DNA from 3 places in the Providencia xihuensis genome. Region 1 is predicted to be linked to each of the others. Evidence: predicted binding sites of a transcription regulator. Region 1 holds the regulator's gene; each other region holds the start of a gene.
What was found. The regulator LexA, encoded in region 1, represses DNA repair genes until DNA is damaged. The targets are predictions, from matches to a motif close to TNCTGTATGTACATACAGNA.
Positions count from the first base shown of each region.

Region 2: a site for LexA is predicted at 5,407-5,426, ahead of mutH (DNA mismatch repair endonuclease MutH). Genes of this name have one in related genera too.
Region 3: a site for LexA is predicted at 8,495-8,514, ahead of sulA (SOS-induced cell division inhibitor SulA). Genes of this name have one in related genera too.

Region 1 is NZ_CP169565.1:474,825-485,999, reverse strand. Features, by position in the region: gene gntR (gluconate operon transcriptional repressor GntR) at 1-707, opposite strand, end outside; gene ACE2AL_RS02120 (ABC transporter substrate-binding protein) at 908-1,945, shown strand; gene ACE2AL_RS02115 (iron ABC transporter permease) at 1,951-2,958, shown strand; gene ACE2AL_RS02110 (ABC transporter ATP-binding protein) at 2,955-3,722, shown strand; gene ACE2AL_RS02105 (bifunctional 2-polyprenyl-6-hydroxyphenol methylase/3-demethylubiquinol 3-O-methyltransferase UbiG) at 3,734-4,552, shown strand; gene modD (ModD protein) at 4,549-5,394, shown strand; gene ACE2AL_RS02095 (TonB-dependent receptor plug domain-containing protein) at 5,528-7,525, shown strand; gene zur (zinc uptake transcriptional repressor Zur) at 7,794-8,315, shown strand; gene lexA (transcriptional repressor LexA) at 8,497-9,114, opposite strand; gene ACE2AL_RS02080 (diacylglycerol kinase) at 9,252-9,626, opposite strand; gene plsB (glycerol-3-phosphate 1-O-acyltransferase PlsB) at 9,753-11,175, shown strand, end outside.
Region 2 is NZ_CP169565.1:1,463,945-1,475,119, reverse strand. Features, by position in the region: gene leuB (3-isopropylmalate dehydrogenase) at 1-873, shown strand, start outside; gene leuC (3-isopropylmalate dehydratase large subunit) at 876-2,279, shown strand; gene leuD (3-isopropylmalate dehydratase small subunit) at 2,291-2,893, shown strand; gene sgrR (HTH-type transcriptional regulator SgrR) at 3,416-5,095, shown strand; gene mutH (DNA mismatch repair endonuclease MutH) at 5,660-6,343, shown strand; gene ACE2AL_RS06400 (TerC family protein) at 6,415-7,146, shown strand; gene ACE2AL_RS06395 (helix-hairpin-helix domain-containing protein) at 7,143-7,391, opposite strand; gene ACE2AL_RS06390 (alpha/beta fold hydrolase) at 7,543-8,418, shown strand; gene ACE2AL_RS06385 (acetoin reductase) at 8,484-9,263, opposite strand; gene speB (agmatinase) at 9,601-10,521, opposite strand; gene speA (biosynthetic arginine decarboxylase) at 10,794-11,175, opposite strand, start outside.
Region 3 is NZ_CP169565.1:3,062,850-3,074,024, forward strand. Features, by position in the region: gene ACE2AL_RS13895 (GNAT family N-acetyltransferase) at 1-537, shown strand, start outside; tRNA gene ACE2AL_RS13900 (tRNA-Ser) at 707-794, opposite strand; gene tusE (sulfurtransferase TusE) at 975-1,304, shown strand; gene ACE2AL_RS13910 (acylphosphatase) at 1,312-1,590, opposite strand; gene hspQ (heat shock protein HspQ) at 1,809-2,129, shown strand; gene ACE2AL_RS13920 (CoA-binding protein) at 2,205-2,618, opposite strand; gene ACE2AL_RS13925 (methylglyoxal synthase) at 2,732-3,190, shown strand; gene helD (DNA helicase IV) at 3,238-5,292, opposite strand; gene yccS (YccS family putative transporter) at 5,415-7,565, shown strand; gene ACE2AL_RS13940 (TfoX/Sxy family DNA transformation protein) at 7,684-8,298, opposite strand; gene sulA (SOS-induced cell division inhibitor SulA) at 8,532-9,053, shown strand; gene ompA (porin OmpA) at 9,408-10,469, shown strand; gene matP (macrodomain Ter protein MatP) at 10,641-11,111, opposite strand.

The DNA.
Region 1 (11,175 bases):
TTCTCTAAACAATCATGCAATAACTTCGCCCCTAGCGAATAAGATGAGCTCTCCTGTGTCATCACATTACGGAACTCTAAATGGGCATCTAACATGGCTTGCTCGTAGCCTTTTAAGCGGATAAACGTTCGCTCATCATGCCTCGCCCCGATATACACCACTTTGCGACAACCTCGTTCTATCATCGCATGTGTCATTTGGCGAGAAGCTTCAAAGTTATCAATCCCCACGGCAACATCTAAGCAAGGTGAAACACTGTCCATAATCTCAACAACAGGGATGCCTGCAGTTTTTAGCATACGTAAGGTGCGCTCAGTGTGCGTCCTCTCTGCCAAAATCACGCCATCAATGTTATAAGAGAGTAATGAGGTTAGCCTTTCTTCTTCTTTTTCAGGTAAATAACCGTAGTGAGCTAACATGGTTTGATAGCCATGACAATCAGTGACCGCTTCTATCCCTCGGATCACTTCCGCAAAGACTTGGTTAGTTAATGAAGGAAGCAAAACACCAATCGCGTGGCTAGTTGAATTTGACAAAATATCAGGGGCTTTATTGGGAATATAGCCCAAACTTTCGAGCGCTTCGGCAATTTTCTCGCGCAAAGGCTCTGAAACTTGCTCTGGATTACGTAAAAAACGGCTCACCGTCATTTTCGTGATGCCGACTTGATCTGCTACATCCTGCAGTGAGGGTCTTTTCTTCTTCATAAGTCCAAAGTGATATTCATTAAATTAACGTTCTCTATGTTCAGCTATCTTTTTATTGATAGCAATGTTTGTTACTGATTTACATCACACAAATGTCGAGTTTTTCTAACAACTCGACTTTTCAGGTTGACTCTCTACTATGACTCCGCTAATTTTCGCGCTATATAACTATTATCATAACGGGTGTGTTCATATTTATTATGGCAATCAATCGTAGACAATTTCTTCAATCCAGTGCCTTACTTGCGGCTTTCTACAGTTTGCCTAGTTTCGCTAAAGGCCAGCGCTTTGTCGAAGAAGCACTCTTTGGCGAACTTCCTCTTGCAAGCCATATTCAGCGCGTTATCAGCTCGGGACCACCCTCTGATTTACTGATGTTTGCTCTTGCCCCAGAAAAAATGGTGGGGTTTGCTTCGATTTCACTAAACAAAGGCCATACTGGGCTTTTCGCACAACAATGGCGCAATTTTCCCGTTTACGGCCGCTTAGCGGGTCGAGGCAGTACGCTATCATTAGAACAACTTTTATCCTATAACCCTGACTTAATTATAGACACTGGCAATATTGATGATACTTATCGCTCACAAGCAGAGAAAGTGGCGAAACAGACCAATATTCCCTATTTATTGATTGCAGGTGGATTAAAAGACTCCCCCCAACAACTCACTCAGCTTGGTGAAACTCTCGGTGTTGAACCTCAAGCACAAAAACTCAGCCAACTCGCCCAGCGTTATCTGGATGATGCGGTTGCCTTTGCTAATAAACCCCAACAAAAACCATTAAGTTTTTACCTTGCTCGTGGGGCAAAAGGGCTAGAAACAGGCGCTAAAGGCTCGATTCATACCGAAGCCATAGAAATGCTCGGTTTGCGTAACGTCGTAGATATCCCTAATTTTCGCGGGCTCACCTCCATTTCCATGGAGCAACTTTATCAATGGAACCCTGATATTATTATAACGCAATATGATGAAGCCATTGAATTTATGACGTCCTCACCACTGTGGAAAGGGCTAGATGCTATCGCCAATCAGCAATTGCTTGTCTTTACGGGCATGCCATTTGGCTGGTTAGATGGCCCTCCTGGCGTTAACCGCCTTCTTGGCATGCGCCGTTTACAAAGCCACTTTGATGGCCATATTGCCGCGACGATAAAGCAAGATATTGCTGAATTCTTTGACCTTTTCTATCATTCACCATTAACCTCTGAGCAGGTTGATTTACTGATGGAAAAATCATGAGTGGAATGACGTACAAAGGGGTTAAACCCTTATTATTAATTCTCATTTTATTCGTTAGCTTAGTGATTGCTTTAACGAGTGGTAAGTATTCACTTACCCTCGATGAACTGTACCGCCTATTTGCCAGTTTATTTTCCTCTCAAGTTGATGTTAGTGACCCACGTAATGAAACCGTTTTTTGGCAAATACGTTTCCCTCGCACATTAGCTGCAATTATTATTGGCGGAGCACTATCCATTGCAGGTGCGGCTTACCAAGGTATGTTTCGCAACCCACTGGTTTCCCCCGATATTTTAGGGGTTTCAGCAGGTGCTGGCGTTGGCGCTGTTGTCGGTATTTTCTTTGGACAATCATTGATTTATATTCAGTTAGCCGCCTTTATTGGGGGCTTAATCACCGTGGCCGTCGTGTGTTTTATTGCGCGTCTTGCACGCCAACATGATCCAATTTTATCGTTAGTCCTTGTCGGTGTTGCCATCAGCGCCATTTGTGGCTCTGCCATTTCTTTGATGAAAATTTTGGCAGACCCTTACACCCAATTACCTTCGATTACATTTTGGTTGTTAGGCGGGCTATCATCCATTACGCAAGAAGACCTTTTGTCCGTCTTGCCATTAATGATAATCGGCATCATTCCCCTGCTATTATTACGATGGCGAATGAATTTGCTGAGCTTATCGGATGAAGAAGCCAAAAGCCTTGGTATTAATGTGAGTTTAATGCGCGCTATCTTTATCGTCTGCGCCACGTTACTCACGGCGAGTGCGGTATCCATTGCGGGGATTATTGGTTGGATAGGGTTGATTGTACCCCATATCACTCGGATGATAGTGGGCGCTAACTTTCGTTACCAGCTCCCTGCATCACTGGCGATTGGAGCAATTATGCTGCTGATCACGGATACCCTCGCTCGTACAATTGCCGCCATTGAACTACCGTTGGGGATCCTCACCTCTGCGGTCGGTGCACCGTTCTTTTTGGCTATTTTATTGCAAACAAGGCGGGTCAAATGACGATAATGACCCTTAATAACGTTGCCATTGGCTACCACAACACCACAATCATTGATGGCATCAATCTTTCCTTACCTGAAAAGGAAATTACTTGCCTGCTGGGTGCAAATGGTTGCGGCAAAACCACCTTAATGAAAACGTTATTAGGTTTGCTACCCGCAATCCATGGCGAAATTTTGCTCAATAATCAGTCCATAAAAACGCTAAAACAGCGGGACATCGCAAGAGTGATTGCTTACGTACCACAAGCTCACGATACGCCTTTTACCTTTACTGTATTAGATATGGTTATGATGGGCTTAACCCCTCATATTTCTTTATTTTCTGTCCCTGGTGATAGCGAAAAAAACCAAGCTCTTCAACAACTCGAACGGCTGAACATCCCTCACCTTGCGACTCGCCTTTACAGCACACTCAGTGGCGGCGAAAAACAATTAGTCTTAATCGCCCGTGCGTTAATACAAAAACCCTTGCTACTGATTATGGATGAACCTGCCGCTAGCCTCGATTTTGGTAACCAAATTCGCCTACTTGAGCAAATTGAGAAATTGAAAGCCCATGGCATGACCGTGTTGATGTCGACCCACCACCCACAACACGCCGCCGCCATCGCTGACAACGTCATTTTGCTAGACAAACAACAAAAAGCGCGACAAGGCTTATCAAAAAGTATGTTAACACTTACTAACTTGGCAGCACTTTATAATGTGGATGAGCGCAGTATTCAAGCTCACTTCCAGCTTCCATCAACGTTTTCTTATTAAGGTCAGGGATCATGTTAATCAACCAAATTGATTTTTCTAAAATGTACCAAGAGCATATGCAGCAAGCGCATAGAACCCGCAAAGAACCCGAACATTGGGATAAAAAAGCCCAGCAAATGGCACAAAATTGTGCAAATCCTAATGACCCCTATTTAGTACGCTTTCGTGAACTGATGGATTTTACGGGCGCACACACTTTGCTAGATGTGGGCTGTGGCCCAGGTTCGATTAGCCTGTGCCTCGCCAATGAATTTAAAGAGGTTATTGGTATTGATTACAGCGGTGGCATGCTAGAGATGGCACGGCTTCGCGCTAAAGAACTTGGTATTCCCAATGCCCACTTTGAGCAACTTGCCTGGGAAGACAGTTGGGCAACTCTGCCTAAAGTGGATATATCCGTCGCTTCCCGCTCAACGTTAGTCGATGATTTAAAAGCGGCACTACTTAAGCTAAATCGCCAGACAAAACTGCGCGTTTACACCACGCATACCATCAACCCAACCTTTATTGATGAAAATATTATCCGTGAAATTGGCCGTGAAGTAATTCGTTTGCCAACCTATATTTATGCGGTGAACATCCTGCATCAAATGGGTATCAATGCCCGTGTCGATTTCATTAAGAGCCCAAATAAAGGCGGCTTTGATAACTTTGAAGCCTTTGTAGATAGTGTCAATTGGTCACTCAAAAATATCACGCCAGAAGAAACGGATATTCTTCGCCACTATTACGATGTTCAAACAGCATCAGGTAAGAAAATATCTTATCCATCAAGGGACTGGGCGATGGTCTCGTGGGATGTTGTGGATGAATCGGAACTGACATTATGATTTATCTACCTGATGCATTAATTGACCAGCTGCTGTTAGACGATATTCAATATGGAGACTTAACCACCCGCGCCTTGGGGTTGCACTCACAACTTGGCGTAATGACATTTGCCTCCAAGCAAGGGGGCTGCGTCAGTGGTATTCACATTGCAAAACGCATGCTAGAAAAGCTAGGGATTACCTGTGAATGCCATTTTCATGATGGGCAGATTGTCGAACCGCAAAGTATTTTAGTTCGTGCAACAGGGCCGATTGAAGCGTTACATCAAGGCTGGAAAGCGGTGCAAAACGTCCTTGAATGGTGCGGGGGTGTTAGCCACTACACCCAGCAAATGGTCTCTATTTTGCGCCAGTATCAACCTAATGGGCAACTCGCTTGTACGCGAAAAACCATTCCAAACACTAAGCCTCTTGCCTTAACTGCGATTTTGGCAGGAGGCGCCATTATTCACCGAACAGGCAGCGCAGAAAGTATTTTGCTGTTTACTAACCATCGCCAGTGCCTTGAAAATCCAGATGATTGGAATGCGCATGTGCAAGCTTTACGCCAAAATGCACCCGAAAAGTTAATCATTGTGGAAGCCGACGATTATCAACAAGCTGAACTTGCCATCAAAGCGCAAGCAGATATTGTGCAGCTCGATAAATTGCCAACAAACCAAATTCAGCAATTACAGCAGCTGGCTAACGCGCAGAATCGGCCTTGTCAGTTGTCTTTAGCGGGTGGAATCAATTTAAAAACCATTGAAGAATTCGCCCAAACAGGCGTGCCATTGTTGGTGACTTCCGCACCATATTATGCGGCACCTCGAGATATAAAAGTGAAGATTTTTAAGCAGTAACCTAAGAAGTCTGCGTTAAAAAAACCATTCGCTAAAACAGCCTACCCCCATAGGCTGTACTAACTTATGGCTAATGACGCACATCGTTATATAAAAAATAATATATCGTAATTAATGAAACTGGAAAGACATAATGAAAATAAAACAAATAACCTATTTAGTTGGGATGGCTTTATTCGCAGCACAAGGGCACGCCGCATCTGACCCTAAAGCAGAGAAAAATACTGACGTGATGTCTGTTTGGAGTACGCCACTTGCAGCGGATGCCAATGTCATCACTGAAGAACAAATGAAGCAATTGAATAAAACCAACGTAGCGCAAGCATTGAGCACCATGCCAGGGGTCTCTATTCAAAAATCAGGTAACCGTAACGAAACACAGGTGAATGTGCGTGGTTTCGATAGCCGCCAAGTACCTATCTTCTTTGATGGTATCCCAACCTACGTGCCCTATGATGGTACGTTGGACTTAGGTCGCTTTATGACTAGCGAGTTGGCGAGTGTTGAGCTTTCGACGGGCTATACCTCGTTACTGCAAGGGCCAAACTTGATGGGTGGTGCAATTAACTTAACCACCGCAACACCGAAAAAGCCGTTTGAAGCCAATATCAGCTTAAACCAAGGTTTTGCCCGCGGTGCAGATAATGCCCACAATATTAGCGCACGATTAGGTGGCCGCAATGACTTAGGGTTTATTCAAGTCAGTGGTAGCCAGTATAAGCAGCGTTTTATGGGGATCCCAGGATCTGAGAATGATAACCCGTTAGCAGGGAGCAATGGACGCCGCCCTAACTCTGCAACAGATGACAAACGGATGATGGTCAAGGTGGGTTGGACACCACGTGAAGCCGATGAGTATGTTGTGACCTATCTTAAACAAGATGGTGACAAGAACAGCGCACCAAGTGTCACGAATAAGAAGCCTCAAATTTGGCAATGGCCAGCTTATGATAAAGAAAGCATTTATTTTAATGGGACAACCCAAGTCACTGACGATATAGCCTTACAAAGCCGTTTCTATCACGACACCTTTAAAAATACCTTGCACCAATACAAATCGGTCAAAGATTACGAAAAAGGTATCTATAACTACAGTCGTTACGATGATTACAGCAACGGTGCCGACATGCGTGTTGATTTCACCGTGCGTGAACTCGATATGTTGTCATTCGCCGCACACTGGAAAGAAGACGTTCACCGTGCTCGTGCAAGAAAAGATGTGCCCTTCGACCGCTATAAAGACAATACCTATTCTATTGCCACAGAATATCAATGGGTTGCCACTGATAACTTAGATATTATCGGTGGTATTGGTTATGACTGGCGTAAAAGTGCTGATGGTAAACGTTATAATTACGACACAACAGACTTCGAAAAATACGATGGTAATAGTCAGCATGCCTTCAACTGGGAAGCCATGGCGCGTTACCACTTAGCAAATGAAGACACAGTACAATTCTCAATTTCTGAAAGAAGCCGTTTCCCAACGCAAAAAGAGCGTTATACCAAAGAAAAAATGAAAACACCTGTCACTTTTGTTATTAACCCACATCTAAATGCAGAACGTGCGCTGACTTACGATTTAACTTACAAAGGCCATATCTCTCCTCTTTGGTCATATACCTCCAGCATTTATTACAACCATGTCTCAGATGCTATTATGGCACATCGTGTCGGTACTGATAAAAATGGAAATCCTTTATTAGAAAACCGCAATAGCGGAAAAGTCGACTACTTCGGTATTGATTTAGGCACGACAGGCCAAATTACCGATTGGATGGAAGCAGGTTTAAGCTACGGGTATATTCATGCCGATCCAAAACACTACAGCGTCAAGCATGTGGCTGAGCTGCCAACCCATAAAGCCTTTGCTTGGGTGAAATTTACCCCTTACGAACCGTTTAGTATTACGGTGACTGAAGAAGCCAGAAGCTGGGCATTTAACTATGTGGATGCTGAAAGTAAAGTGCGCGGATTTGCTAAAACTGACCTGCGTTTAGATTATGACTTAGGGCAAGGCGTTTCCGTCAATAGCTCAGTGAATAACTTATTTGATAAGTCTTATGAATATACCAATGGCTATATTGAAGAAGGTCGCAACTATTGGTTAGGTATTGAATATAAATACTAACCCATAATATATTAGGCAGAGATTTAATTCTTTGCCTAATATTTATTATCGTATCTATAGAATTCCAATATTTATTATTAATAAATAAAAATATATTCATTGTTTTCTCCATTTATTATTTCTTTTATTTTTCATTTTTATCTAACAAAATTCAGTTGAGTACATGCCCTTCTCCCTTCTACTTTCTCTTTTCAAGCTATTTCAGTCAGAAAACTATGATAAACTTGTTCCTATAGTCGATACTTAGTTTTCGAAGTTGGAGTCAAAAATGAAAAAAATGAGTGAAGATAAGATACTTGTGATGGCAGAGCGTATCTGCCAATCAAGGGGCGTTAGATTGACTCCACAGAGAGAAACCGTGTTACGTCTTATTGCACAGCAACACGGAGCTATCAGTGCCTACGATTTATTAGATTTGCTGCGTGAAGTTGAACCACAAGCAAAACCACCCACTGTTTACCGTGGGCTTGAGTTTTTAATGGAGCAAGGCTTTATTCATAAAATAGAGTCAACCAACAGCTACGTTGTTTGCCATCACTTTGATAACCCAAGTCATATCTCAGTGATGCTAATTTGTGATCATTGCGGTAGTGTGACTGAAAGTGATTGCGCAACAATAGAAGCCGCCATTATTAGCCTAGCGGAAACTAATCAGTTCCGTTTAAGGCATACTGTTGTGGAAAACCATGGTTTATGTAAAAAGTGTGATGAAATTGATAGCTGCAAAGACCACGCACACTGTAGCCATGACCATGAGCAACCGATCACTGCAAAAAAAAGTAGCAAATAACGTTGTAGAATCCACGACATTACTTATATAAGAAAAGAATACGAAAAGTAGTATAAAAAAGGATATAAAAGATAAGAACTAAGTAAAGCAGGCAGATCTCTATACATCAATGTGAAATCTGCCAGCAATAATGGAAAAATCAAACAAGCAGCGCGCCGCTACCTACCTGATAATCTAAGAATTAATACCAATCACTATTACGGATCACCCCAACTGCTAAACCCTCAATGGTGAAGCTTTGCTCGCGTAAATCGACAACAATCGGCGCAAACTCAGGATTTTCAGCGATTAACTCAACACGATTACCTTGTTGTTTAAAACGTTTAACAGTCACTTCATCATCAATGCGCGCAACAATCACTTGGCCATTATGCGCATTTTGTGTTTTATGAACTGCTAATAAGTCACCGTCCATAATACCGATGTCTTTCATCGACATACCATTCACACGTAATAGGAAATCTGCGTGAGGTTTGAAAAGTTCAGGATCAACCTGATAATGACTTTCAATATGTTCTTGTGCCAATAAAGGTTCGCCAGCGGCAACGCGCCCAATCAAAGGTAACCCTTGATCTTCAGCCTCTTCTTCAAGAAGTAGACGGATGCCTCGTGATGCCCCAGAAACAATTTCAATTACACCCTTGCGAGCCAAGGCTTTTAAATGTTCTTCTGCCGCATTAGGCGAACGAAAACCAAGACTTGCTGCTATTTCAGCACGTGTAGGAGGCATACCTGTTTGCGAAATGTGGTCACGCACCAGATCATAAACCTGCTGTTGTCGAGCCGTCAGTGCTTTCATTCCGTTCCCCTGTTTGTTTATACAGTCAAGCTGTGAGTATATACAGGTAAATGAAGATTTGAAACAGTTAAATTGCTGAATTTAGGCATTTGCTATCGATTGACTCTCTTTTCTCGACTCTAAACAACGTTTATTGGCTAGGCAGAAAAATAACGCTGCCATAAAATCAGTGCCCATATAAATAACGCTAAACCAATACTGATGAATACAGCCGCTGACCCAATATCTTTAGCGCGCCCTGAAAGTTCATGATATTCACTGCCAATACGATCAACAACAGCTTCTATTGCACTATTTAGTAACTCGACGATAGCCACCAGCACAACGGAGCTGATCAGCAATATTCTATCCACGTAACTGATATCTAAGCAAAAGGCGATAATAATCGCAATGACTGCGGCAACAGACTCCTGCCTAAATGCCGCTTCATTTATCCAAGCCGCTTTTAACCCCTTAAGGGAGTACCCTGCTGCTTTAATCACGCGGGTAAAACCCTTAGTTTGACTTGCCATATTTATTCCTTAAAAAATTCAAACAATAATCGATTTTTACAGTCAAAGTGAATCGTCAGTAACAGATCTACCAGTGGATTTCTGGTATGATTGAGCAGCATTGTTAACAAGAGGCTATAATCATTTATGTCACTATGGCGTAAAATATATTACAACACGTTGAATTTACCACTTAAATTATTGGTAAAAAGTAAACTAATTCCATCGGACCCAATTACAGAGCTGCAGCTTGATACCAACAGGCCAACGCTGTATGTATTGCCTTATCACTCTAAGTCCGACCTCCTAACGCTACGGCATCAATGCTTGGCTATCGGTCTGCCTGACCCTTTGGTTGATAACGACATCAATGGAACAAAGCTTCCTGCTTATGTGTTTATCGATGATGGCCCACGCGTATTTCGTTATTACTCACCAGATCCGCGTAAAGATTCCGTCAAAACATTCCATGCGTATTTAGATTTGCATAAAAACAATCCGAATCTGGATATTCAAATGCTCCCTGCATCGGTTATGTTTGGGCGCTCTCCAGGTCGTGAAGGGCATACCCCTGCACCACCACTGAAGCTATTAAACGGAGTGCAAAAATTCTTTGCTGTCCTGTGGTTAGGTCGTGATAGCTTTGTTCGCCTATCGCCCCCCGTTTCCATCGGGAAAATGGCGCAAGACCACGGCACAGATACCATTATTGCGAATAAATTAGCGCGTGTCGCCCGCATTCACTATTCCCGCCAACGCCTTGCGGCTGTCGGCCCGAAATTGCCCGCACGCTATGAACTATTCAATAAGCTTTTGACCTCAAAAGCGATTGAAAAAGCAGTCGAAGATGAAGCACGCAGTAAAAAAATTCCACTGAAAAAAGCACAGCAAAATGCGGTGAATATGATGGAAGAAATTGCTGCGAACTTCTCCTATGAAGCCGTGCGTTTAACTGACCGTGTACTGAGCTGGACATGGAACCGCCTCTATCAAGGCATTAATGTGCAGCATGCTGAGCGCGTTCGCCAATTAGCGCAAGATGGCCATGAAATTGTGTATGTGCCTTCCCACCGAAGCCACATGGACTACCTATTGCTGTCTTATGTTCTTTATCATCAAGGCTTAGTCCCGCCGCATATCGCCGCAGGGATCAACTTGAATTTTTGGCCAGCTGGCCCAATTTTCCGCCGCCTTGGTGCCTTCTTTATCCGCCGCACCTTTAAAGGAAATAAACTCTATTCCACGGTTTTCCGTGAGTATTTAAGTGAGTTATTTGCTCGCGGTTACTCTATTGAGTATTTTGTTGAAGGTGGACGTTCCCGAACTGGCCGTTTATTACAGCCAAAAACGGGAACGCTATCAATGACACTGCAAGCCATGCTACGTGGTGATTCGCGCCCTATCACTATCGTACCTATCTATATTGGTTATGAACATGTGATGGAAGTAGGCACTTACGCAAAAGAGCTGCGCGGTGCAGAAAAAGAGAAAGAAGGCTTATTTTCAATGATCCGCGGCTTGCGCAAGCTGCGTAACTTAGGTCAAGGGTATGTGAACTTTGGCCAGCCAA
Region 2 (11,175 bases), 990 kb from region 1:
GGCTCAGTTGGCGGCCCAAAATGGGAACATTTGCCACCCGATAGCCAACCAGAACGAGGGGCATTATTACCATTACGTAAGCATTTCAAATTATTCAGCAACCTGCGTCCAGCGCGCTTATACCAGGCCTTAGAGGCATTTTGCCCGTTACGTGCAGATATCGCTGCACAAGGCTTTGATATTCTGTGCGTTCGTGAATTAACAGGCGGTATTTACTTTGGCCAGCCGAAAGGCCGCAAAGGCGAAGGTAGTGAAGAATATGCGTTTGATACCGAAGTGTATCATCGTTACGAAATCGAGCGTATTGCACGTATCGCGTTTGAATCTGCGCGTAAACGTACACATAAAGTGACGTCAATCGATAAAGCAAACGTCTTGCAAAGCTCTGTATTATGGCGTGAGGTTGTCAACCAAATCGCCAAAGAATACCCAGATGTAGAAGTTAATCATATGTATATCGATAACGCCGCGATGCAAATGATTAAAGCACCATCGCAGTTTGATGTAGTTTTATGTTCTAACTTATTTGGCGATATTATCTCTGATGAGTGTGCAATGATCACAGGCTCAATGGGCATGTTGCCATCGGCGAGCTTAAATGCAGACGGTTTTGGTTTATATGAACCTGCAGGCGGCTCAGCACCTGATATCGCGGGTAAAAACATTGCAAACCCAATTGCCCAAATTTTATCTGCCTCAATGTTATTACGCTTTAGCTTAAACCAAGCCGATGCTGCTGATGCAATAGAGCGCGCAGTTAACAAAGCATTAGAAGATGGCCACAGAACATCCGATTTAGCGGGTGCGGGCAAATCAATCAGTACCAGTGAAATGGGCGATGTTATTGCTCGTTATATTGCACAAGGGGTTTAATCATGGCCAAAACTTTATATCAAAAATTATATGATGCTCACGTGGTACGTGAAGTCGAAGACGAAATCCCTTTGATTTATATCGACCGTCATTTGGTACACGAAGTCACTTCTCCACAAGCATTTGATGGGTTAAGAACCAAAAACCGTCCATTGCATCAACCAAGTAAAACGTTTGCTACGATGGATCATAACGTATCCACCCAAACCAAAGACATCAATGCTTGCGGTGATATGGCGCGTATTCAAATGCAAGAACTGATGAAAAACTGCAAAGAGTTTGGTGTCACCCTGTATGATTTGAACCACCCATACCAAGGGATAGTTCATGTAATGGGGCCAGAACAAGGGATCACCTTACCAGGTATGACGATTGTGTGTGGGGACTCACACACCGCAACCCATGGCGCTTTCGGTGCATTAGCGTTTGGTATCGGTACGTCAGAAGTTGAGCATGTTATGGCGACCCAGACACTGAAACAAGCTCGTGCAAAAACCATGAAAATTGAAGTGGTCGGCAAGGCGCCTGCAGGCATTACAGCAAAAGATATCGTTTTGGCGATCATTGGTACAACAGGCAGCGCAGGTGGTACAGGCTATATTGTTGAATTTTGTGGTGAAGCCATTGAAAACCTGAGTATGGAAGGTCGCATGACGGTTTGTAATATGGCCATCGAATTGGGTGCAAAAGCAGGTATTATCGCACCAGATGCGACAACATTTGATTACATGAAAGGCCGTCAGTTTGCACCAAAAGGCCAGCAATGGGATGACGCCGTTGCTTATTGGAAGACCTTAAAAACGGATGATGATGCTAAATTTGATAAAGTCATCACCATTCAAGCTAGCAGTATTGCACCACAAGTGACTTGGGGAACCAATCCAGGACAAGTGATTGCAATCAACCAACCGATCCCTGCACCAGAGTCTTTTGCGGATCCTGTTGAGCGCGCATCTGCTGAAAAAGCTTTAGCTTATATGGGGTTACAATCAGGTATTAAGTTATCTGATGTCAAGATCGATAAAGTGTTTATCGGTTCATGTACTAACTCACGTATTGAAGATTTACGTGCAGCCGCAGCAATTGCTAAAGGCAAAAAAGTGGCTGATGGCGTACAAGCTATTGTGGTTCCAGGATCGGGGCCTGTAAAAGCCCAAGCAGAACAAGAAGGTTTGGATAAAATTTTTATTGATGCAGGCTTTGAATGGCGGTTACCTGGCTGCTCCATGTGCTTAGCCATGAACAATGACCGCTTAAACCCAGGTGAACGTTGCGCGTCCACCAGTAACCGTAACTTTGAAGGTCGCCAAGGCCGAGCAGGTCGCACCCATTTAGTCAGCCCTGCAATGGCAGCTGCGGCGGCGATTAATGGTCATTTCGCTGATGTTCGCGATATTCAGATTTAAAGGAGAGAAAAATGGACAAGTTAATCACCCATGTGGGCATTGTTGCTCCTTTAGACGCCGCGAATGTGGACACTGACGCGATTATTCCAAAGCAATTTTTACAAAAAGTCACCCGCACAGGTTTTGGTCAACATTTATTTAATGACTGGCGTTTTTTAGATGAGAATGGTCAGCAGCCTAACCCTGATTTTGTACTGAATAAACCTGTTTTCAAAGGGGCGAGTATTTTGTTAGCCCGCGAAAACTTTGGCTGCGGATCGTCTCGTGAACACGCCCCATGGGCACTGACGGATTTTGGTATCCAAGTGGTTATTGCACCAAGCTTTGCAGATATTTTTTACGGCAACTCATTCAATAACCAACTGTTGCCAATCAAATTAAGCGAGCAAGAAGTGGATGAGATGTTTAACTACGTCAACAGCCACGAAGGTTGCCAGTTTACCGTTGATTTAGAAGCACAAACGGTCACTGCAGGGGATAAAACCTATCATTTTGATATTGATAGTTTCCGCCGTCATTGCATGATGAATGGGTTAGATAGCATTGGTTTGACATTGCAACATGTCGACCAAATAAAGAATTATGAGCAACAAATCCCAACCTTTATGAACTAAGATACTCGTCATATTTCACATGGCAACGGCTTCACTACGCCTGCTTCGGTAGGCGTATTTCCGCTTTTATCTCACATTTATTCATATATAGCCGCTTTTCACCTCAAAAATGCGGAATTAACCCTTCTTAACAAATTTACGACTCCAAACGACTTCCCTATTAATTTCTTCCTGTATAATTAATAACAAAATAAATTTTTGCTTTTGCTTTTACTTTTGCTTTTAACTGACCGATTTTTTCTAAATAGTTTGAGGTGTGGCTAGGCGGCAAGCGAAGATAGCTTGGGGAGCATACACAAGTATGTGACCCAAGTAGCTGAGCGCAGTCAACAACGCCACAGCGCAAAATATGACGAAAAAATAAAAAAAAGCCGGCGAACCGGCTCGGTGATATATACACCATTACTCTAAATGGGGGAGTCGGCTTGCAATTGCACGCCAAACGAGCTACTTACTGCCACCTATTATCCGCAGATATTAGGAAATTAAAATTGATGCAATTTTTGCCGGAGTTCCTCTTTTATGTCTAATACACGCTTACAAACACAATTCGTTCGCCTCTGGCAACATTTTCAAGGGCACGATAGTGAAACCACGTTGCAGGATATTGCTGATATCTTGTTCTGTTCGCGCCGTCATGTACGAACGTTATTAAATAACATGCAAGGCCATGGTTGGTTAAGTTGGCAAGCGGAATCTGGTCGAGGCAAGCGTTCTACACTTATTTTCCATGTGAATGGGTTAGAACTCCAGCAAGCCCAAGCAGAACAACTGCTTAAAGAGGAAAGCATTGAAAAACTCGTGGCGTTAGTGGGTGATAAAGAAACTATCCGACAAATGGTGCTTTCCGAATTAGAGCGTAGCTATCGGCAAGGAAAAAATCTCTTACGCATTATTTATTACCGTGATTTCCCCAATTTATTGCCGGGAGCCCCCATGCGCCGCTCCGAAATTCATTTAATGAGCCAAATTTTTAATGGGTTAACCCATATAAATGAGGAAAAAGGGGAAGTAGAAGACGGGCTAGCCCACCACTGGCAGGACATCAGTGACACCCATTGGCGTTTCTATTTACGCCCTGCTATCTATTTCCATCATGGGCGGGAAATGCTTGCGGAAGATATTATTCACTCATTATTACGTTTAAAACAGTGCTGGCCTCTATTTTCCCATATTCAATCTGTGAGTTCACCACTGCCTTATGTCATTGATATTCAGTTAAATCAGCCTGATAAACAACTGCCTTGGTTGTTAGGTAGTCACCATGCGGCTATTTTACCTAAAGAATGGGAAAGCCTAGAAAACTTTAACCGCTACCCTATTGGCACTGGCCCCTACCAAGTTGATAAAAACCTGCCTCAAAAGCTGACCATTACCGCCTTTGACCGCTACTTTGGTTATCGCGCGCTCTTGGATGAGGTCACCATTTGGGTTGTACCTGAACTTTCAGAACAAATGGTGTGTACCACTCTAAAAATGGATGGTGATAAACACCATAATGATTCCTTAGAAAGCCGTATGGAAGAAGGTTGTTATTTTTTATTGATGGATCAACGCTCTGAGTTATCACAGCGGGAAGACGTTCGCAAATGGCTATGCAGCTTTCTCACGCCTGTCAACCTACTTGCTCATTGTGAACCTTTTTACCAGCGCCATTGGGCACCTGCTTATGGTTTATTGCTGCACTGGCATCACAGCAAAATGCTAACGTTATTTCCCAAACCTGACGACCTCACAGAGCTAACGGTCACATTTTACCATCACCACCACGAGTTCTATGCAATCAGCCAAATTATGAAGCGAGTGTTGCATGAACAAGGAGTCGAGTTAAAAATCAACATTGTTGACTATGATGACTGGTTTAACGGCAATTCCCAAAGTGATATTTGGCTAGCCACCGCCAATTTCTTTAAACCCCTTGAGTTTTCTATCTTTGCCACCTTGTATGAAATGCCACTATTACGTCAGTGCCTTGGTGATAGCCTCGATACGCAATTAAATCAATGGCGAAATAATACTTTTGATGTCGAAGCGTGGTGTGAAAGCTTAATTGACTCACAAATCTTTCATCCTATATTTCACCACTGGCTTGAGTTGCAAGGTCAACGCACTATGCGCGGCGTTAGGATGAATACCTTTGGTTGGTTTGATTTTAAATCCGCATGGTTTAAGCCTTCTGAGGATAACCTGTCTAATTTATGATAGTTATAAACAGCCAAAGTGAATAATAAGGATGTTATTCACTTTTTCTGTGGATATCCATGTGAACAACCCTATAGCAATCAGGGTATATCCCCAAATCAGGTTTTTATCAAAAATAATTAAAATCTAATAAACTTTGATAAATCAACGAAATAAAGCCCCAAAAAACACGTTATCCACTGGTTAATTTTTTCACTAAAAAGCTTAGGACTTTAACTGAGCAAATATCAAACAACGTCGTATTTATCCACAACTAATGTGTTTAACTTACTCTATTTTTGTGATGAACATCATAAAACCCCATTCGTCAAGGCTGTAAATACACACAGTAATCACTGTTTTACACAGTTATCCAGAAAACCTGTGGATAACCTAGTGTATGATCCTGTGATTATCTTGGGATGAACATGAATAACCCGATAAACAAAATTTAATACCGTTGGATAAAAAGCATTAACTACATATATATCATGCAGTTAAAAATAGTCATGAAAAAGTGTTATACTCTCTTAGTTATGTGAATTATTTTTGATTGTTTTTTATACATTTAATTTTTAGAGCATTATGTCATTTACGCCACCACAACCACCAGATAACGAAGCTACCTTAATGAGTCGGGCTCAAGCGCTTGCCGGCTATACTTTAGGTGAACTCGCCCAAATTGCCAGTGTCCCTATCCCCCCCGATCTAAAACGTGATAAAGGCTGGGTAGGCATGCTACTTGAATATTATTTAGGGGCGAGTGCAGGTAGTAAGGCGGAGCAAGATTTTGCCCACATTGGCGTTGAGCTCAAAACTATCCCTATCGACCGCCATGGTGTTCCTCTCGAAACGACCTTTGTCTCCGTTGCCCCTTTAACAGGGAACAGCGGTTTAACATGGGAAAATAGCCATGTACGGCGTAAACTATCGCGTATACTGTGGTTTCCTATTGAAGGTGAACGCCAAATTCCCTTAGCGGAACGTCGGGTCGCTAACCCAGTAATTTGGAGCCCATCCCCGCTTGAGGAACAGTTACTACGGCAAGATTGGGAAGAATTAATGGATTTGATTGTGTTGGGAAAAGTCGAAACAATTACGGCACGCCATGGGCAAGTTCTACAAATCCGCCCAAAAGCGGCAAACAATAAGGCTCTGACAGAAGCCATTGGCGAGTTTGGCCAACCCATTATGACGCTTCCTCGCGGTTTCTACCTTAAAAAAGATTTTACCGCCCCACTGTTAGCTCGGCATTTTAATCTCACTTAATCAACAAGGTGTCGCCTGTACCAAAGCAGACGATAAACATTTATCCCTGTTTCATAATAAAAGGTACACAGATGTTTGAATGGATACTCGACCCCAATGCTTGGATGGCACTTGCCACTCTAACCATTTTGGAAATAGTTTTAGGTATCGATAATATTATTTTTTTGAGTATCGTAGTGAGTAAGCTCCCCGCTCACCAACAAAATAGTGCCCGGCGTACAGGGCTAATTGCAGCGATGGTCATGCGCCTTGCCTTATTAGCCTCAATTGCCTGGTTATCACGCCTCACAACCCCGTTATTCACCATTGCAGACCATGTCGTTTCCGCTCGAGATATCATTTTATGTGCAGGGGGAATTTTCCTGATATGGAAAGCCAGCCAAGAAATTTTTGAAACTATTGAAGGAGAGGATGAAAACAATCTTGCGCAGCGGCAAGTGCATTCATTTTGGGGCGCTATTGTACAAATTGCCCTGTTAGATATTATTTTTAGCCTCGATTCCGTTATCACCGCCGTTGGGCTTTCTGATCACCTGTTTATTATGATGGCCGCAGTGATTATTGCAGTGCTTATCATGATGTTAGCCGCAAAAAGTATTGGTGACTTTGTCGAACGCTACCCATCCGTTAAAATTCTCGCGCTCTCTTTTTTAATTTTAGTCGGCTTTACACTGATACTCGAAAGCGTACAAGTTCATGTTGCTAAAGGGTATATCTATTTCGCAATGTTCTTTTCCATGGCCGTTCAAATGCTCAATATCCTGCGCAGCAAAAAATGGAAAATGAAACACAAAGTAAATTAACGCCCTGATTCAAGCGCTTGCTTTGCAGCTAAGATAGCCCCTTCAACTGCTTTCTTAGCTTGTGGGCTATTTTTCCAGCAACTTGAACCTGTAAGTGCAGCACCAGCAATTAAAATTTCATCATAAGATGCTTCACTAAGCTGAGCCAATGATGAAAACCCCATCTGTTCCAAACGGCTGATCACCATCGGGCCAACCCCTTTCACTGCCAATAAAACCTGCTTTTCTGACGCCGAAAATGCCATGAACACCTCTTTTCGTTAATTATTCAGCTAATATTTTGCAATTTACCTCTTTAATACTTTAAAATTGCAACCATAACAATGCCAGTTTGAATAATTATTAACTGAACTATCTTATCACCCAATCTTTCTTTGCCTGTTTTAGGAATTTACCATGTACAATGTGCCGTTGATTAACCCACGCCAACACTTCATGACGCTCTCTGATGGCCGTCAACTTTGCTGGTTTGAATCAGGGCCCAAAACAGGTTTTCCTGTGATTTTTTGTACTGGTGCAGGAATGAGTGGCAACCTTGGCTTTGGCTTAGATTTGCTGGAAAAATACAACATTCGCTTAATTGTGCCAGAACGTGCTGGCCTCGGTGATTCCACTTTTCACGCCAAAAAATCATTAAAAAGCTTTGCATTCGATATTCAAGCACTACTTGATAACCTAGCAATTAACCAATTTTCGGTACTGGGTTTTTCCCAAGGTGGTGTTTTCGCGATGGCGGTTGCCCATTATTGCCAGCCTGTTTCCCTTTCGATTGTGTCTGGGCAAGACCAATTCGAATACCCTGCGACTCGCGCTAAATTAACCGCTGACGTAGTGAATATGCAGGAACAAGCACTGAATACACCTGAGAACTTATCCGACTGGTTACAGAAAAATGTCACTGGCGAATGGTTACTAGCGTTTATCCTCAATTGCAGTGCAGAAATCGACCAACAGTTATACAATGAAGCACATTTTTTAGAGGCCTATACCGATTGTATACGCCGTGCTTTTTCTCAAGGCAATCAAGGCTATGTGCAGGATTTATTGCTTTCCCTGCAGAACTGGGAGTTCACCCCTGAAGACATCACCTGCCCAACCTCATTATGGTATGGTGAATTGGATATGAGCACCGTGCATTCCCCTGATTTTGGCGATGTTTTGGCCGACCGTTTTTTCAACTGTAGCCATCATTTATACACACAAGAAGGCGGTTCCTTGCTCTGGACACAAGCCGACGCTATTTTAACTGACCTGCAAAACCACGCCGCATAACATAAAAAGCCGCGGTGAATAATTCACAGCGGCTATCATTGCCATCCTAATATTACTACCTTCTATTAACGGTAAACGATCCCGCCATCCGTCAGGATAGATTGTCCTGTAATATAGTCAGAGTCATCGCTTGCTAAGAACGCCACTAAGCCCGCGACATCATCAGGAGTTTGAGCACGGCCTAATGCGATACCTTCAACATATTTTTTGTAAGTCTCACCTTTTGGTGCGCCTGTAATTTCAGCAAAGCGCTCATCGATTTCCACCCACATGTCTGTCCCAACAATACCTGGGCAATATGCATTTACAGTAATACCTGAACTTGCGTACTCTTTCGCCGCCGCTTGTGTTAAAGCACGCACCGCAAATTTGGTTGCTGAATATACACCTAACATAGCGAAACCGTCATGGCCTGCAATAGAAGAGGCATTAATGATTTTCCCTTTGTGCTTACGCTCTTGGAATTTCTCACTGGCAGCTTGAATACCCCACATAGTGCCATCTACATTGATTTTGAAGATTAAATCCATATCTTCTTGGCGAACATCAGCGATTGGCTTAACTTGCGCAATCCCTGCGTTGTTGATCATCACATCAAAACCACCTAGCTCAGCTTCTGCATGAGCAACCGCTGCAAACACTTGGTCACGCTGGCTAATATCCGCAGCAAACGTCGTGACTTTACGACCTAATGCTTCAATTTCTTTAGCCACATCTTGCAGTTTGTCTTTTTTCAAATCAACCAGTGCAATGTCCGCACCTTCTTTTGCTAAACGCAGAGCAATACCACGACCAATTCCCTGTGCCGCTCCGGTCACTAAAATAACTTTGTTATTTAAAGCCATACTGTTCTCCTACTTATTCATAGCCAAAATGACTAGTCCACCATGACTTATAAGTTAACAATAATAACAATAAGTTACAAAGAAATGATTTTAATCTACCATTTGGAACTTATAAAAAACATTTCACTATCTGATAGCGCTATTTATTTTACTCACCAACGAAAAGTACACAAATTCGTAAATTAGCAGGTATTCGTTAATAAAAATCATTCTCAAACAAGTGAGCAAAAAGTGCGAAACTCCACTATTTAATTCACGATTGTTGAATATACCAACATAAAAAAGCCACCAATTTGGTGGCTTCATGATAGCTAACTATATCGCTATAAGCGGATGATTATTTTTTAGACGCTTGAATATACAGCATTTCTAAAGCAATCGATGCCGCGGCTAATGCGGTGATTTCAGATTGGTCATAAGCGGGAGCCACTTCCACTAAATCCATCCCAACGATATTTAATGGCTGTAAACCACGCAGTAATTTCAGTGCACGGTCTGACGTTAAACCGCCAACGACTGGTGTGCCTGTGCCTGGTGCAAACGCAGGGTCAAGGCAGTCAATGTCAAAGGTTAGGTACACTGGCATGTCACCCACGATCTCTTTAATTTGCGCAACCATCTCGTCCACACCGCGGTCATTCACTTGCCCTGCATCGAGTACAGTGAAACCGTTGTCGCTATCGTGCTCAGTACGGATACCAATTTGCACTGAACGCGTTGGGTCAATCAAACCTTCTTTTGGTGCATGATAGAACATGGTGCCATGGTCATATTGACTACCATTGCCGTAAGTGTCAGTGTGAGCATCAAAATGCACTAGCGCCATTTTGCCGAAGTGTTTTGCATGTGCACGTAACAGTGGCAGCGTGACAAAGTGGTCACCTCCAAAGGTTAAGCAACGTTTGCCTGACTCTAACAGTTTTTCAGTATGTGCTTGCAGTTTATCGCACATGTCTTGTGCATCACCAAAAGCAAACACGACATCGCCGCAATCTACCACGTTTAAACGTTCTGTCAGTTTGAAGTTCCACGGCCAACGATGGCTTTCCCATGCTAGGTTAGTAGATACTTGACGGATTGCCGCAGGCCCATGACGGCTACCTGCACGGCCAGAGGTTGCCATATCAAATGGCACACCTGTAATAACCCACTCAGCGTCTGAGCTATATGGTTGAAAATTCAGTGGGAAACGTAAAAAACCAAATGCGTTAGAAACCAGTGAATTATCAACTTGATTACCTAATGTACTATTAATCATTTTTTATTCCTCAAAATAGACCCGCCTATTAGCAAGCCCCTTTAATATTTGGTTCGAATGGTTTTTACCTAATCAACTTCGCACAGTATAAATAACAAGTCATGTTATGCGCATAAAGTTATTATCTATTCACCTTCTTGATGCGCTAAATAGTTCGCGTTGTGGCTAGGCGGCAAGAGAGGATATCTCGGGGAGCATACAAGAGTATGTGACCCGAGTAGCCGAGTGCAGCCAACACCGCCACAGCACGAAATATGACGAGCATTAAGTATTTATTCGTCTTCTAAATAAGTATAACCATACAACCCATTTTCGAACTCTGCCACAAAGTCTTTTTGCAGCTGCTCGCTCAGCCCCGTACCTTTGACTTGCTCTGTAAAACTGTCTAACAGTACCTCTGGCACCAGTTTGACGTATTGCAGCATATCTGCCACTGAGTCGCCTTCTTCACTTTGTAGGTAACGAATATTACCTTGGCTATCGACCCACACATCAATTGCTGCAGTATCTCCGAATAGGTTATGCATGTTGCCTAAGATTTCTTGATAGGCACCTATCATAAAGAAACCAATCATTGGTGGGTTTTCTGGATCATACGCTGGCATTGGCATGGTGGTTTCGACACCATCACCATCAACGTAATGGTCGATTATG
Region 3 (11,175 bases), 1.9 Mb from region 1:
AGATTGCAACTCGTTCCCTTAAACGAAAAGCATTTACAATATCAGATTGATCTAGGAAAGGACCCAAAAGTTATGATGTACCTAGATGGTCCTCAAACTGCGGAAGCAAGCGAAAAAGAGTTCACTGATTCATTAACTAGAGCTAAACGAGGATTAGGATGTTGGGCTGGTTTTATGGATGGAGAATTTGTAGGATTTTGGATTTTGTGTGTGCCTTATGAAATTGAATCTACAACAGTAAAAATTATTCCATATGGTGATGATACGGCAGAACTGGGATATATCTTAGCTAGTAAGTTTTGGCGCCAAGGGCTTGGAAAAGAGGGGGCAATAGCTTTAGTTAGGTATGGTTTTGAAACATTAAATCTCTTACAAATTATATCCAGAACAGATGTTAATAGTATTGCTTCACAAGCAACAATGATATCAGCTGGTTTGCAATTTAAACGAAGGTTTAAGGTTACAACAGGTGAAGGCATTGAATTTCATGTATCTAAAGAAGAATGGAACATGAAAAACAAAGAAAAATTGTCGTAATATCATGAAGTAGTGAATAAAATCCCCAAAGATGACTTCCTTGGTAATTTTAATTATACACCACCTAAAGGGGGTAATTTTCAATAGACGATAGTAGACGTTGGAATAATGGGATTTAGTTGGAATGCTTGATTTACTTGGGATTGGAAGACGTTACTAGAAGTGAAGATGGCGGAGGAGGAGAGATTCGAACTCTCGGATGGTTTCCCATCGGCGGTTTTCAAGACCGCTGCCTTCAGCCGCTCGGCCACCCCTCCGCAATGACGTGCACTATAAACATCCTCTTCGTGGATGTAAACCCCTAACTTGTTCGTTCGCCTTAAAAATATACGCATTTCAGTCTGTTGGGTGAAAATATCAACATTTTAATTCGTTCGCTTGGGTTATGGGCTCATTTTTGCTAAATTTGTACTCTGTTTTTTTGGGATTAATAAAGTATGTTGCTGTTTAACAATCAAGAAATTGAAACGGACTCTCAAGGTTATTTGCTCGATAGCCAACAATGGTCAGAGGAACTCATCCCTTTACTTGCGCAAGAAGAAGGCATTGAACTGACTCATGAGCACTTAGAAATCATTCGTTTTGTGCGTAACTTCTACTTAGAATTTAATACATCCCCAGCGATCCGCATGTTAGTCAAAGCCGTTTCGCAACAATTTGGGGAAGAAAAAGGCAATAGCCGCTATCTATACCGGCTCTTTCCAAAAGGGCCAGCCAAACAAGCGACTAAACTTGCTGGCTTGCCTAAGCCTGTGAAATGTATTTGATTTCTTACTAATAGCGGACATTAAAATCCGCTATTGGCGCCGTTTGCCAGCTTTCACTAAAAAAATGATCAATTTTAGCCCCTGGTGGTCCACCCGCTTTCAACCAGTCATCGACAAATTCAATATCTTGCTCTGAGCCATAAATCGCAAGTTTTACACTGCCGTCTTCACGGTTGCTCACAAAACCTTTAAGCCCATTTTGATTGGCCCAATGATAGGTCTGATAACGAAAGCCAACCCCTTGAACTCGCCCATAAATATAAAAGTAACGGCCTGATGTTGTCATGTTCGCCTCCTTTTTAGAGCATAATAGTGTGGTTCTCTTTTTTAGCTGTTGTTTTTTACCCGTTGAACAGATAATCTGCTAGTGAGGCACTGCTTTCTCAACGTTGCATATAGAGACAGTGTATTGCGTTATTGCTAATTGTCCATACGTTAACTTGAAAACGCGCAACACTGCCCACATATAGATTGAAGTACAAGCAAGGCTATTAGGAGGTCGCTATGATGATCACCAGTAAATATGGGATCGGGCAACAAGTCAGACACAAACTTCTCGGCTATTTAGGGGTCGTTGTTGATGTGGACGCTGAATATTCGCTCGAACAACCACATGATGATGATATTGCCTCAAACAGTACGCTACGCGATCTGCCTTGGTATCATGTTGTTATGGAAGATGACAATGGGGATGCTGTTCATACTTATTTGGCTGAAGCACAAATTACTTATGAATCTGCAGATGACCATCCTGAACAACCTTCGATGGATGAACTTGCAGAGTCAATAAGGTCTCAGTTGCAGGCACCGCGTCTGCGTAACTAATTTTTCTTCTCATTAATGAACGCAACCGTAAAGCAGCACTTAGCTGCTTTACTTTTTAACTGTTAAGTAAAATCATTATTTCTCAAGTCCTAAAGCTGGAATGTCTTGTTTTGGGCATCTGTCCATCACAAACTTCACTCCCGCTTCTAATGCAATTTTTTGTGCCTCTTCGCTAATCACGCCTTTTTGTAGCCACAAAACATTTGCCTTAGCAGCAACGGCTTCTTGCGCGATACCGACAGCAGCTTCTGCATTACGAAATACATCCACCATATCTATTGGCTCATTTATGTCACTTAGCTTTTCATATACCAACTGGCCTAACAACGTTTGCCCTGCTAATTTTGGGCTGACAGGAATGACGTGATAGCCTTGATGTAATAGGTATTCCATGACTTCATAACTGGGTCTATTAACTTTTTCGCTCGCACCGACTAATGCTATGGTCTTCACGCTTTTTAAAATTTCAGCAATTTCTTGATCTTTCATCAAAATATCTCCCAAAACCAGTAAACTATTCACTAGCATTATGATATATCTGGTACATCTTTGCCCAATCAATTTTAACGATATTTAAAGTCCATCTGACTTAAGGGAAAACCATGGAATCAACAACCCGTATTATAGGTGCCTCAAAAAATATTGCTTTAGTTGCCCATGACCACTGTAAGTCGTCTTTGCTGTCTTGGTCTACGAAAAATACACAGCGCCTGCAAGCTCATAAACTGTATGCGACGGGAACAACAGGTAATTTGATTAACCAGCACACAGGCTTGCCAGTCACGAGTATGCTAAGTGGCCCAATGGGGGGAGACCAACAAATTGGTGCCATGATTGCAGAACAAAAAATCGACCTTTTGATTTTCTTTTGGGATCCACTCAATGCTGTACCCCATGACCCTGATGTCAAAGCCTTACTGCGCTTAGCAACCGTGTGGAACATTCCTGTTGCCACTAATCCTGCAACCGCAGATTTTCTCATCACCTCACCATTTTTTGATGAGGCAATCGATATTGTCATCCCTGATTATCAAAGTTACCTAACCAAACGCACAGGCTAATACATCGATTGCCCTGTGCCAAACACTTTCAACACAGGGCAATATCATTACGGTTTTTTCTGTCTTGGTACACCTAATTGCCTGAGCTCCTCAACAAACTCCGATGGGTTTTCAGGGTTATAGAGTAGCCAAACTTGCTGTTTTGCACGTGTTATTGCAACATACAGTAAGCGCCGTTCTTCTGCATTTTCAAATGATTCAGGTTGTGGCAATAATGCTTCTTCAATAATTGACTCTCTTGCTGGTGCAGGAAACCCATCTTTTCCACCATTGAGCCCACAAATTATAACATGATCAGCTTGTTGCCCTTTTGATGCATGGATCGTCATAAATTGGATATTCAACTTCGGCCAACGTGTTTGCGCTTTATTTAGGATCTCTGGTTTTAAATAATGATAACGCGCTAAAACCAATATGATTTCATCATCAAGCACATACCCGCTCATTTTATCTAACAAGCGCTCTAACGCCTCTTCATACAAAAGGACGACAGATTTTTTATTACCTTTAACCAAGCTGTTCAAAGGCTTATCTAGCTGGATAGGATTCTGTAAAATAAACTGGTTAGCAATGTCACCAATACGCTCATTAAACCGATAAGTGGTGTTCAGAGCACAAAGCTCCCCTTCACCAAAGTTATGTTCAAAAGATGTTGTCAAATCCAGCTCAGCACCACTAAAGCGATAGATAGCTTGCCAATCATCACCTACCGCAAACAAGGTTGTTTGCTTATTTTGTTGGCGTAACGCTTGCAAAAGCTTAGCCCTTAACGGTGAAATATCTTGAAATTCATCGACTAAAATATGTTTCCATGGACTAATAAATCGCCCTTTTTCGAGGATATTAACCGCTTGATGGATCAGCCCAGAAAAATCAACCGCCCCCTCTTCTTTTAGCGCGTTCTTCCATGCTTTGAGTAACGGAGCCATCAATTTAATACGCTTATGAAATAACTCTCGTATCCCTTCAGGGGCATTATCCACCATCTCTTTTTGGCTACCCCCATGCATTCGCATCAAACTTAGCCAGCGTTCTAAACGTGCAACGACTCTCTGGGTTATTTTTTCGTTTTGCCAGAACTCGCCATCTGGAATATCCCACATCAGCTCTTCACTCAGCCACTCTCGCCAACCTTTAGCTTGCGCTTTTTTACTTGAACACTGCTCGCGCCACTCTTTTAAGAGTAACGCTTGGCGTTTTTTAGTGTTGCTTTCTAGTTCACTGACTACAGGGGATTTTTTACTGCCTTCTCGAATAATATGGAGAGCTAAAGCATGAAAAGTTTTTGCTTGAATCTCATCTTGTTGCAAACGTAATTGAATACGCTCATTCATTTCATCTGCGGCTTTACGACCAAACGCTAACAGTAAAATTTGCTCTGGCTTTGCTAATCCCCGTAGAACTAACCAGCCCGCACGAGCCACTAATACAGACGTTTTGCCGCTTCCAGCCCCCGCAAGCACAAGTACGTTATCTTCACCATTGATAACGGATAAAGACTGAGAATGATTGAGCGGTGATGATTCCACTTGCTGAAAGAAATCGTGGTAACGAGTCAAAACAGATTCACACCATTTCTCATTGATTTGCTTACGACACTGTTGGCTATGATTCAGCCACTGTAGGCATAATTGGTACTGTACTGAACAATTTTCGAACTGCGAAATTCGGGCAAGGGGTAATGGCAGCGACGAAAACTGCTGTTTAATATTATCTTTAATCACCGTTAATTGGCGTAAACTCAACCATGCATCTTGCTGTGATATTTGCTCAATTTTATTGTTCAACTGAGTGAGAACCTCTGCACTCACTTGGCTCATCTCTCCACTCCATTGCTGCCATTTTTCATTTAAATAATGAAAAAAGCGCTGAGTTTGTTTCCATTCAGTACCATGCAAACGAATGACTTGCTCGTTTACAATTTCAAACTCTAACTCCCCCCAGACAATACCCCGCTTACAACGAAGATCGATAAGTTCATTAAAAGGGATAAGATATTGGTGATTTTCACCGCTAACTTCAATACCTGCGTTGAGTAAGCGAACCCGATTGTAGGGATGCTGAGCCAGACGCTGTCCAATCTGTGTTGATTTCAGTTCCATACGTCCTGCACCTAAGAATATCAATGACTAAAATACGTTGGCTTGATTCCAAACGGTTTTTTATTCCGAGTAAACACGCTATCCTATAAGGAATAGGGATTTTCTTACCTTTGAGGTACTTTGTGCTAACGCTGCTTACCAGTTATCGTCGTGTGCTCTATAACAGCCATATTCTATATTATATCCGAATCTTTATAGCCCTGACAGGCGCAACCTTATTACCATGGCTCTTAGGTCAAGAGCCAAAAATCACCATTCCGTTTACATTAGGTGTCGTTGCTGCTGCATTAACTGACTTAGATGATAGGCTAACTGGCAGAATAAAAAATTTAATTATTACTCTTTTTTGTTTTTTTATTGCCTCAGTTTCTATTGAACTTTTATTTCCTTATCCTCTATTTTTCTTTTTTGGATTAGCATTTTCCACCTGCGGATTTATTTTATTGGGTGCATTAGGGCAACGTTATGCCACCATTGCGTTCGGTGCATTATTAATTGCAATCTACACCATGTTAGGCGTCCCAATTTTCGATACATGGTACCAACAGCCAGCCCTTCTTCTAATAGGGGCAATCTGGTATAACCTTTTAACCTTAATCGGCCATATTTTATTTCCAGTGCGGCCATTGCAAGATGCCATTACGCAGTGTTACCAACAGTTATCTGCTTATTTAGATGCTAAAGCTAGCTTATTTGACCCCGACCTTGAAGATGATTATCAGCAATCTGTTTATGATTTAGCGCTAGTTAACAGCAGCTTAGTTAATACCATGAACCAAACAAAAAGCGCATTACTTAGCCGCTTAAAAGGCGACCGAGGGCAAAAAGGGACGCGCAATACTCTGCATTATTATTTTGTTGCTCAAGATATTCATGAGCGAGCCAGCTCATCCCATATTCAATATCAACAGCTTAGCCGTACACTTCGCCATCATGATATTTTATTCCGTTTTCAACGTTTATTAACTATGCAAGCCCGCGCTTGCCAACAAGTTGCTCAATCTGTGTTATGGCGTAAACCATACCAACACAATCCACGCTTCGAACGTACATTTGCTTACCTTGAAAATTCCTTGCAACTCCTCAAGGAACAATCCCCTACGCTCCATGAAATCAAGGCATTACATAATTTATTGAAAAACTTGAAAGGTATCGATGTTCAACTGAAAGGGCTGAGCCTTGAACAAAGCTCATGGCAACAAAATAATAAGCAAATTGAGCAATTATCTGATGAATCGCTCTCAGGTTTTAGCGATATTATTTCACGCATTAATCACCATTTAACGCCAAAATCCTCTTTATTTCGCCATGCGGTGCGAATGTCAATTTTACTTTGTACAGGTTATGCAATTATTCAATTGTTTGATATGGAAAGGGGCTATTGGATTTTACTCACCAGTTTATTTGTCTGCCAACCTAACTACAACGCCACTAAACGACGTTTAGCACTACGTATCATCGGCACGATTGTGGGTATTATTATCGGCTTACCGCTCCTTAATTTAATCCCTTCAATAGAAGGGCAGCTTACTCTCATCGTGATTTCAGGGTTGTTGTTCTTCATGTTCCGAAGCAGCCAATATGCCCAAGCCACGCTGTTTATTACTTTGTTAGTTTTATTCTGTTTTAACCTACTCGGTGAGGGCTTCGATGTCGCACTCCCTCGAATTATCGATACCTTAATTGGCTGCTTTATCGCATTACTTGCGGTGAGTTTTATTTGGCCTGATTGGAAATTTCGCCAACTGCCTCAGGTTGTGCAAAAAACCATGGATAGCAATTGCCGCTATTTAGATGCGATTTTATTACAATACTACCAAGGAAAAGACAACGGCTTAGAATATCGAGTAGCACGCCGTGAGGCACATAATAATGATGCCGAATTTGCTTCCATTGTCTCCAATATGGCATCAGACCCTAAATCTTATCGGATAACCCAAGAGCAGGCATTTCGTTTATTATGCTTGAATCATACTTTACTAAGTTATATTTCCGCCCTTGGCGCTCACCGAGAGAAAATACAAAATGAAGAGAATTTAACCTTATTAAATGATGCCATTTGTTATGTCGAATCTTCTCTACAAATTACCACGCTAGATCCATATATCGTTGATGAAAAATCAGAAAAGTTGCGTGATAGCCTCTTACACCGTATTGACAATATTTCAGCGAGTGATGATGAAAAAACATTGTTAATCATGGAGCAAATAAAGCTTTTACTTGAGCTTATTCCTGAAATAAAACAAATGATCCAGCAAATCAGTTCATCATAAATATTACCGATGAGCGGGTATTAGAATATAAAACAAGCTCTTAATACCCGCTTGATTTTCTGTTTTATGCAGTGCTGTCAATTAAACGGCTTAATTAAGCACCTTTACGATGACGCTATCACATTGTCGTTAATTCAAAACTATTATACCAGGCAATTAGCTCTTGCTTAATTGTCTTCGGTAATACTGCGCTGTGGCACCCTTCAATCGCGGCGGCTAAACCAATCAACAACTTAATACTTGGCTTATGCCTTCCATGTTGTTTTAACTTCATAAAACAGGCTTTCGCACCCACCATGCGTAAATCGTCAGCATGCAAGATCCCTATCTTCCCCAAAGCCCTTTCAACAGACATATTCATATTCGGTAAATCTTTTATTCTACGCGTTGTAACCTGCTTTTGTTGCAGTTCCTCAACAGCAGAATGGTAAGCAATTTCAATAAGTTGTAGAAGACGCTTTTCGTCACACCACATTTGCTCTGATAGCTGGTAATAACGCATTTCCAATGGGATACCTTTTTTAGTATAGACTAGCCTATCAAGCCCCGAGGCCTCAAAGTGGCTTCTCGCTAACAAACACCCTCTGAGATAAAAATGCCCATCCAGTAATAATCCCACAATCGCATCATCGACTAATAAACAGTATCCGCCAAAGTGGTTTTTGCGTTTAAGCTCACCCAACCGGTTTAATAAACGGTACAAATAAAAAATTTTTTCTTCTGATAACAACATTTACCTTAACTCCTTTTTGGGCCTGGTTAACTTTCATCCTTGAGAAAATTAATTTTATTATTTCTTTCATTACAAGCAATTACGCATAACCAATTCTGAGAGTTTCAATAAAAAATGCCAAGTAGAATGCATAGAAAAACACCAAAGTTGCGAAGCGCTTTGAAAAAATAGTCTTGATATTGGATGGATATACAGTTACTGTATGTTCATACAGCATTGTTGCGAGGTGAATTATGAGCATCTATTCTTGGAATAACACAACAGAACATTCTCTTAATAATTACACACAATCTTTCCAAACTGCGGAGCCAACCAATGGCTCAATGCAGCAAGGTATGGTGAGTGAACTTGTCTACGATGAAAAACATCCTATAATGGATTTCATCTTGTTGCCTATGCTGCGTCAGTTTGGTGTTCAATCACGTTGGTTACTGTGGTTAAGCCCAAACAAAAAACTTAGTAAACACTGGTTAGAACAAGCGGGTATTCCTACACATAAGGTTATGCAGTTAAATCATATGGCACCAATAACCACCATTGATGCAATGGAAAAAGCATTAAAGAGTGGTAATTACAGTGTTGTTTTAGGATGGCTACCTGAATTAAATGAACAAGATTTTGTTCGCTTACAAGACGCAGCACAAGAAGGTCATTCTATCGGCTTTATTATGCGCCCACAAAAGACATATAATATGGTGAGTATGCAATCAGGACAGCTAAACAACCTAAAAATTCATTCAACTCACTATCACTAACCAAGATTAAGAATTTTCTTACTAAATTTAACCTTTAGAAATATTTATCCCTAAAGTGAAATGAAAAGCATTGAAGATCAATCAGATAGATAAAAAACAATCATAATACGAAATATACATATCTCTCTGATTTATACACTAAAAAAATACTTTTTTTAACGTTTATTGCTCACTCTACTTGTATCTTTCTAAGTTCGTTGTAGACTTTAGCTTGTTAAGCTTACGGCATTATTTTTTACTTTTATTAATTTTTTGTAGATAATGTCTGCGAAACCTAGCAAGTAAATTGAACCAATGGCGAATAATAAGGCTCATTGAGGCCATGCCAATATTGGATGATAACGAGGCGTAAAAATGAAAAAAACAGCTATCGCAGTAGCAGTGGCAGTAGCCGCTTTTGCAACAGTTGCTCAAGCAGCTCCAAAAGATAACACTTGGTATACAGGTGCTAAATTAGGTTGGTCTCATTACGAAGACACTAAATTCACTCCTAACGGTGGCCCATCAGTAGGTAGTTCTACTGAGCGTGACACTTTAGGTGCAGGTGCATTTGCTGGTTACCAATACAACCAGTACATGGGCTTCGAATTAGGTTACGACTGGTTTGGTAAAATGAAATACAAAGGCGCTGACAAAGGCGACTTAACCTCTATGGGTGTTTCATTAACCACTAAATTAAGCTATCCAATCATGGATGACTTAGACGTTTATACTCGTCTGGGTGGTATGGTTTACCGTACAGAAGCTAAAGCTAACCAACGTAACTACAAAGAAACTGATACTGGCGTTGCGCCTGTATACGCATTGGGTCTTGAGTACGCAATCACTCCAGAGTGGGCTACTCGTTTAGACTACCAATGGGTTAGCAACTTAGGTGATAAAGACAATATCGGTACTCGTCCAGACAACGGCATGCTGAGTGTTGGTGTTGCTTACCGCTTTGGTCAAGAAGAAGCTCCAGTAGTTGCTCCAGCTCCAGTTGTTGAGCCAGCAGCTCCAGTTGTTGAAAACAAACGTTTCACACTGCGTTCAGACGTTCTGTTTAACTTCAACAAAGCTTCTCTGAAACCAGAAGGTCAGCAAGCTCTGAACGAACTGTACAACGAACTGAGCAGCATCGACCCAACTCAAGGTCGTGTACTGGTTGTTGGCTTCACAGACCGTATCGGTTCACAAAACTACAACCTGCCACTGTCACAAAAACGTGCTCAGTCAGTTGTTGATTACTTAGTATCTAAAGGCGTTCCAGCATCTGCAATCGCAGCTGAAGGTCGCGGTAAAGAAGATCCAGTAACTGGCAACAAATGTGACGCTGTTAAAGGCCGTGCTGCTCTGATCGAGTGCTTAGCGCCAGACCGTCGCGTTGAAATCGAAATTCAAGGTACAACTGAAGTTGTTACTCAACCAGGCGCTTAATTCTTAGCCCTCGTTTGAATTTTGAACTAAATACAAAACCCCAATTGCGATTGGGGTTTTTTTTGACTTAAAACTATGGAGGCTTTAGATTATTCAAAATCTATTTTAATAGCAGCTAATCCAACTTTTTACTAATCCAGTCAAGATACCTAACTATCATCCATCAATGCATTATTCATCACCACGATTTTTTGTAGTGCCTAGTATTGCTTGGAGATCCTGTTTCAATGTACTCATCTGATTTTCATATCTATCTTTATGTTCTGCATCTTCGATCAACTGGATGATCGTTTCTGACAATGTTTTATTCCGTTTTACCGCTAAATTAGATAAACGTTGCCAAACTGAAAAATTCAAATCTATTGATTTTTTTCGTGTATGCGGGTGCTCTGCATTAAAATGTCGTTTACGCCTAGCTCGAATACTTTGCTTCATCCGGTTATCAAGATCAGGATTCATATGCAGTGAAATCCATTTAAGCACTTCGCTAGGTCTATTTTCCGTTTTTAACAGCAATTCTATCGCTTCTTTTTCTGCGCTTCGTTCGATGTAACGGGTAATCGCTTCGCCAGCACGTGCTTTATTCACGAGGTACTCCCATTTCCAGCCACATTCAAGATTTTCAAGCTGCTGATATTTCATAATTTTTCCTGAAGAAAACCGAACCTATCTTTATATTAGCAATATTATAAACAAAATGCTCAAG